Regions from separate parts of the Brenneria tiliae genome, predicted to be linked through region 2. Evidence: predicted binding sites of a transcription regulator. Region 2 holds the regulator's gene; the other holds the start of a gene.

Region 1 (3,418 bases), on a different contig from region 2:
CCTTCTGGAGCAGTACTCGCTGTTCAGTATTGACGTTCCTGACGACGATGTCGCCTCCCTCGCGCCAGAATTTTTTCCTGATAACTGGCGGCGGGATCCCGCGACCGTATCGACTATGGATATTGGAACAGGGTGGTTACAATCCGCCGAGGGTGTGGCGCTTATTATACCGTCCAGCATCATTCCAGCCGAGAATAATGCCGTACTTAATCCGCACCATCCCGGCTTTACGCCGTGCCTGAGCAGTACGCGAGAACTGCCATTCTTCTTTGACCGGCGATTAATGAAATAGTCGACATCGCCGCTAACCAGGCGTCGGTACTAAAAGATATCTATACCCGTCATACTTCAAGCTGCAGGTGCGTTGGCTACGCTCAGTCACCCGAATCACTTACTTGAGTAAGCTCATCGGGATTCCTTCCCTTGCCGCCTTCCTGCAACTCGAATTATTTAGGGTATAAGTAGTACCGCTTTTAAGCTAATGAAGAAAATAATAAAGCCCCGAATTACGGGGCTTTCAGACCATTGACAAAGTAGCCATTGGTGATAGCAAATCCAAATCCGTCATTCCTGCGTAGGCAGGAATCTTCCTGATATCAACGCACTAGCTGAAAGCAGATCCCCGCCTACGCGGGGATGACTATGGCGGAGTGGGTTTGTCAGCAATCTGAAAGCCCCGAATTACGGGGCTTTATTGAGATGACGAAAGATATTTTAATGCCGGATCAAAACGGAATATCGTCGTCAAAGTCCATCGGCGGTTCGTTGCCTGCCGCCGGGGCGTTGTTCTGTGCCGGGCGCGCTTGCTGCGCTGGCGCGGCGCCGCCGCTGAACTGATTGCCGCCCTGCGGTTGCTGCGGCTGGCCCCAGCCGCCGGATTGCTGCCCGCCCGCGCCCGCGCCGCCGGCCGGTGCGCCGCCGCCTTGACGGCCGCCCAGCATTTGCATGGTGCCGCCGATGTTGACCACCACTTCGGTGGTGTATTTGTCTACGCCGGACTGATCGGTCCATTTACGGGTTTGCAGCGAACCTTCGATATAAACCTGAGAACCTTTACGCAGGTATTCGCCCGCGACTTCAGCCAGTTTGCCGAACAGCACCACGCGATGCCATTCGGTTTTCTCTTTCTGCTCGCCGGTTTGCTTGTCACGCCAGCTTTCCGACGTGGCCAGCGTGATGTTGGCAACCGCACCGCCATTCGGCATATAGCGAACTTCCGGGTCCTGCCCCAGATTTCCGACAAGAATCACTTTATTAACGCCCCTGCTGGCCATGCTCGTGTCTCCTGATGAATCACTCGATTTATCTTAAGTCTAAACGATCGATTTTAGCATGATACGAATTTCTATCATACCTGCGAAATAGCTTCAGCAATGAAAGTGCTGATTGCAGCGGTTGCATAAAAAACGCGCCAATAACTGGATATCCATTCAGCCTTTTTGGTGGTAGGCTATCCCGGTTCGCTGCCTTTACCGGCTGTTTCCGTCAATGCTAAAAACGCGCCTGGCGTTTTTTTTGTGCCATAATTGCATGTTTCGTACCGGTTGTCTCCGTCCGCGAGATAATGCAAAACCGTATTTATTTCGGGAAGTGTGTGAATGGATAAGATCGAAGTTCGTGGTGCCCGTACTCATAATCTCAAGAATATCAACCTGATAATTCCTCGCGACAAGCTGATAGTGATCACCGGATTATCGGGTTCAGGTAAGTCATCGCTGGCGTTTGATACGTTATATGCCGAAGGGCAGCGGCGTTACGTTGAATCTCTCTCCGCCTACGCGCGCCAGTTTTTGTCGCTGATGGAGAAACCGGACGTCGATCATATCGAAGGGTTGTCGCCCGCCATTTCCATTGAGCAGAAATCGACGTCGCACAACCCGCGCTCCACCGTCGGCACCATTACCGAAATTCACGATTACCTGCGCCTGCTGTTTGCACGCGTCGGCGAGCCGCGCTGCCCGGAGCATGACGTTCCTCTGGACGCGCAGACCGTCAGTCAGATGGTGGATAACGTACTGTCTCAGCCGGAGGGCAAGCGGCTGATGCTGCTGGCGCCGGTGGTGAAAGATCGCAAGGGCGAGCACAGCAAGACGCTGGAAAATCTGGCGACGCAGGGTTACATCCGGGCGCGTATCGACGGCGAAGTGTGCGATCTGTCCGATCCGCCGCCGCTGGAATTGCAGAAAAAGCACACCATCGAAGTCGTCGTCGATCGCTTCAAAGTGCGCGACGATCTGGCGCAGCGTCTGGCGGAGTCGTTTGAAACCGCTCTGGAATTGTCCGGCGGCAGCGCGGTGGTGGCGGATATGGACGACCCGACGGTGCCCGAACTGCTGTTCTCGGCCAATTTCGCCTGTCCGGTGTGCGGTTACAGCATGCATGAGCTGGAACCGCGCATGTTTTCGTTCAATAACCCGGCGGGCGCCTGCCCCAGCTGCGACGGCCTGGGGGTACAGCAGTTTTTCGATCCGGCCCGGGTAATACAGAACGCCGAGCTGTCGCTGGCGGGCGGGGCGATCCGCGGCTGGGATCGGCGTAACTTCTACTATTTCCAGATGCTGCGCTCGCTGGCGGAGCACTATAAGTTTGATGTCGATGCGCCGTTCGACAGCCTGGGCGAATCACTCCAGAAGCTGATCCTGTACGGTTCAGGCAAGGAAAACGTCGAGTTTAAATATATCAATGACCGGGGCGATACCTCGGTGCGCCGTCACCCGTTTGAAGGGGTGCTGCATAATATGGAGCGCCGTTATAAAGAGACGGAGTCCAGCGCGGTGCGCGAAGAGCTGGCGAAATTTATCAGCAATCGCCCTTGCGCCAGCTGCGGCGGCACGCGGCTGCGCGAAGAGGCGCGCCACGTATTCGTTGAGCAGACCACGCTGCCGCAAATTTCCGATATGAGCATCGGCCATGCGATGAGCTTCTTTCAGAACATGAAACTGAGCGGACAGCGCGCCAAAATCGCCGAGAAAGTGCTGAAGGAAATCGGCGATCGGCTGAAATTTCTGGTCAACGTGGGGCTGAATTACCTGTCGCTGTCGCGCTCGGCGGAAACCCTCTCCGGCGGCGAAGCGCAGCGTATCCGTCTGGCGAGCCAGATCGGCGCCGGGCTGGTCGGGGTGATGTACGTGCTGGACGAACCGTCCATCGGCCTGCATCAGCGCGATAATGAACGCCTGCTGGAAACGCTGATTCACCTGCGCAATCTGGGCAACACCGTGATTGTGGTTGAGCATGACGAAGACGCGATTCGCGCCGCCGACCATGTGATTGATATCGGCCCCGGCGCGGGCGTGCACGGCGGCGAGATAGTCGCGGAAGGGACGATGCAGCAGATTATGGCGGTGCCGGAATCGCTCACAGGCCAGTTCCTCAGCGGAAAACGCAAGATTGACGTGCCGCAGCGGCGCGTGCCCGC
Region 2 (3,418 bases):
TATCTGTTTAAGAAATAATTATCCGGGCTTACTACCATGATCATAAAAAGATCGGCAGAGCAATGCGGTCAAGCTGACTATGGCTGGTTGCAGGCGCGCTATACATTCTCTTTCGGCCATTACTTCGACCCGCAACTGCTGGGCTACGCCTCGCTGCGGGTGCTGAATCAGGAAGTGCTGGCGCCGGGCGCGTCGTTCCAACCGCGCACTTACCCGCGCGTCGATATCCTCAATATCATTCTTCAGGGCGAGGCGGAGTACCGCGACAGCCAGGGTCACCATATCCAGGCCCAAACGGGCGACGTGCTGCTGCTGGCGACGCAGCCCAACGTCAGCTACAGCGAACATAATACCAGCGCGAACCAACCGCTGACGCGTATGCAGCTGTGGCTGGACGCCTGCCCGACGCGGGAAAACTGCCCGCTGCAGCGGTTGAGGCTGAATAAAACCGCCCTAAGTTTACTGGCCTCGCCGGAGGGGGAGCAAAACAGCCTGCAACTGCGCCAGCAGGTGTGGGTCCATCACCTGGAACTACAGGAAAATGAGCGGCAGAGCATTAAACTGAACGGCAATCAGGCTTATCTCCAGTTGCTGCACGGCTCGGCGGCGGTGAGCGGCAACAGGCATGACGGCGACAGGCTGGGCTGCGGCGATGGCGCGTTTATCCGCCAGGAAAGCGGGTTGACCATTCAGGCCGAGACGCCGCTGCGCGCTTTGCTGATCGATCTGGTGGTTTAAGTTTTCGCTCTCCATCTTTAGCGGCCGGTGAACGTCACTGGTTCTGCCTTTTCTTGCAGCCGTGGTAAGATATCGGCCTGGTTCCTTTATGCGTCAGGGTGATATGGCAATGGATTCAACCAATCAGGACAAACTACTTGCCCAGGCTGAACAGATTTGTCAGCACCGCGGCGTACGTTTGACGCCGCAGCGGCTGGAAGTGTTACGCCTGATGGCGCAGCAGTCCGCTGCGATCAGCGCATACGATCTGCTCGATCTGCTGCGCCTATCCGAGCCGCAGGCCAAACCCCCGACGGTTTACCGCGCGTTGGATTTTCTGCTGGAGCAGGGATTTATTCATCGGGTGGAGTCAAACAACAGCTATGTGCTTTGCCACCATATCGAAGATCATAGCCACACCTCGGCGCTGTTTATCTGCGACCGCTGCGCTCAGGTTACCGAGCGTCAGACGGAAGGGGTGGAGGAAATACTGCGCGGTCTGGCGCAGCAGGCGGGCTTTACCCTGCGCCACAGCGTGATTGAGGCGCACGGACTTTGTGAAGGCTGCCAGGAAGTTGCGGCCTGTAAACAAACGGAGCATTGCGATCACGACCACAGCATTCCCATCAAGAAACGCTAGTTCCGGCAAAGGGTTGCAAGGGCCGATCGGTCCCGTCCGTCATTCACCGCGCCCTTGCTTATTCACTGGCTGTTTTTGATGCTTTTCTTAAAATCGCCGATAAACTCTTTTAGGGCCGGGTGGATTTTTTGAAACATCTCTTCTTTCCTGTTAAGCGTGACTACCTCGCCAAACAGTTTCATGCCGACTAAAAATGGATACAGCTGCTCTTCAGGCAGCGCTGTTTTGCCGTCGCATAAGGAAAGGATTTTGGTTAGATCGTCATGGGAGGTGAACGGAAATGAGACTTCATTATCAGGTTGTTCCGTATCTTTTACGGTAATGATATAGCGTTTTGACATAAGCTGGTTTTCCACTTGGCGCAGGTGTGATTATAAGGTTTATTCCCTGTGATACGATACTGGATCCGGCGGACCGAAATCGATCGTTTTTATCACCACCGCACGTTTCGTCCCGTTTCCAACCCAGCCATATCGCCCCGCAAGCGGAGCGATAATCGATAAGAAACGCCAGGGACTATCGCCTGTGTCAAAGACGTAAAATCAGCTCCAGTCGCCGTTGCGAATAACGCCGACCGCCAGCCCTTCAATAGAGAAATTCTGCTGCCGCAGATCGACGACAATAGGGGAAAACTCTTCGTTTTCAGCCAGAAGATGTACGGTATTACCTTGTTTTTTCAATCGCTTGACCGTGACTTCATCTTCAATCCGTGCCACAACCACCTGCCCGTTACGGACGTCCTGCGTTTTATGCACCGCCAGCAAATCACCATCCATAATACCGATATCTTTCATCGACATTCCGCTCACGCGCAGCAGGAAGTGGGCGCTTGGTTTGAACATGGACGGGTCGACCTGATAGTGGCACTCGATATGCTGCTGAGCCAGCAGCGGCTCACCCGCCGCGACGCGGCCAATCAGCGGAATGCCGGTCTCTTCTTCCATCAGCAGGCGAATACCGCGCGACGCGCCGGATACGATTTCAATGACGCCTTTGCGCGCCAATGCCTTTAAATGCTCCTCGGCGGCATTTGGCGACCGAAATCCCAGCTGCTGGGCAATTTCCGCACGCGTCGGCGGCATACCGGTATGCGCAAGATGATCGCGGATCAGGTCATAAACCTGCTGCTGTCTGGCTGTTAATGCTTTCATTCCGCCCCCTGGTTGTTTATACAGTTTTGCTGTGAGTATATACAGGTAAGGAATAATTGGGAACCGGTAAATCAGTAACTTCATGCCGTCCCGTACGTTAAATCGGTCGCTTTGCCGATTTTTCATCCCGTTTTTCAATCCTCAGAGCGGATTAATCGGTAAATCCGCTGCGGACGCCCCACCTTACCGTAAACAATTTCAGCTTCAATCATCTGCCTGGCGGCACAATACTCCAGATAACGCCGCGCGGTGGTCCGGCTCAATCCAAGCTGCAACGCAACGGTTTCCGCCGTATGGCGAGTTTGCTCACCATGAAACAACGATTGCACTTTATTCAGCGTCAGTTCATCAATGTTGGCAGGTAATTTTTCTTTTGGCTTCCCCCGGGCATAAGCATTGTACATATCATCGATTTGGCTCTGGCTAATGCCATTATGCTGGTTAAACATATCCAGCCGATGCCAAAAACGCTCCAGAGTCTGACTCAGACGCTCATAGGCAATAGGTTTGATGAGATAGTCAAACACCCCACAGCGAATAGCGTCGGCCACCGTATCCATATCACTGTCCGCCGTGATAAGCACAACACCGCCCGCAAAGTGATTCAGGGTCAGTTCATGCAACAGGCTTAGGCCTTGTCCATCGGGTAGAAAATTGTCCAGAAGTATCAAATCGGGGTTAAAACGGTCCACCATCGTCCGGGCCTGGCTCAAATTACCCGCCAGCCATATTTGCCCGCATTCACGATGCTGTCGGATAAACTCCACGTGCATTTCCGCCAATGGCGTTTCATCCTCCACGATTAATATATTTATCTTCGTCATGGGTATCCCTTCGTTTTCGGAATAAATATGGAAAAGAGCGTGCCGCAGGGCGTATTGTTTTCTAAAGTAATGACTCCGCCGCTACG

What was found. Region 2 encodes LexA, which represses DNA repair genes until DNA is damaged. Its sites were predicted from a motif close to TNCTGTATGTACATACAGNA; they were not measured.
Region 1: a site for LexA is predicted at 1,417-1,436, ahead of uvrA (excinuclease ABC subunit UvrA). Genes of this name have one in related genera too.

Annotation. Positions count from the first base shown of each region.
Region 1 covers NZ_JAKPCB010000100.1:371,535-374,952, forward strand. Annotated here, with positions in the region: gene MFP24_RS16865 (RES family NAD+ phosphorylase) at 1-292, shown strand, start outside; gene ssb1 (single-stranded DNA-binding protein SSB1) at 726-1,274, opposite strand; gene uvrA (excinuclease ABC subunit UvrA) at 1,599-3,418, shown strand, end outside.
Region 2 covers NZ_JAKPCB010000098.1:263,891-267,308, forward strand. Annotated here, with positions in the region: gene MFP24_RS13735 (pirin family protein) at 37-738, shown strand; gene zur (zinc uptake transcriptional repressor Zur) at 848-1,357, shown strand; gene MFP24_RS13745 (DUF3861 family protein) at 1,420-1,698, opposite strand; gene lexA (transcriptional repressor LexA) at 1,900-2,508, opposite strand; gene dpiA (two-component response regulator DpiA) at 2,643-3,332, opposite strand; gene dpiB (sensor histidine kinase DpiB) at 3,329-3,418, opposite strand, start outside.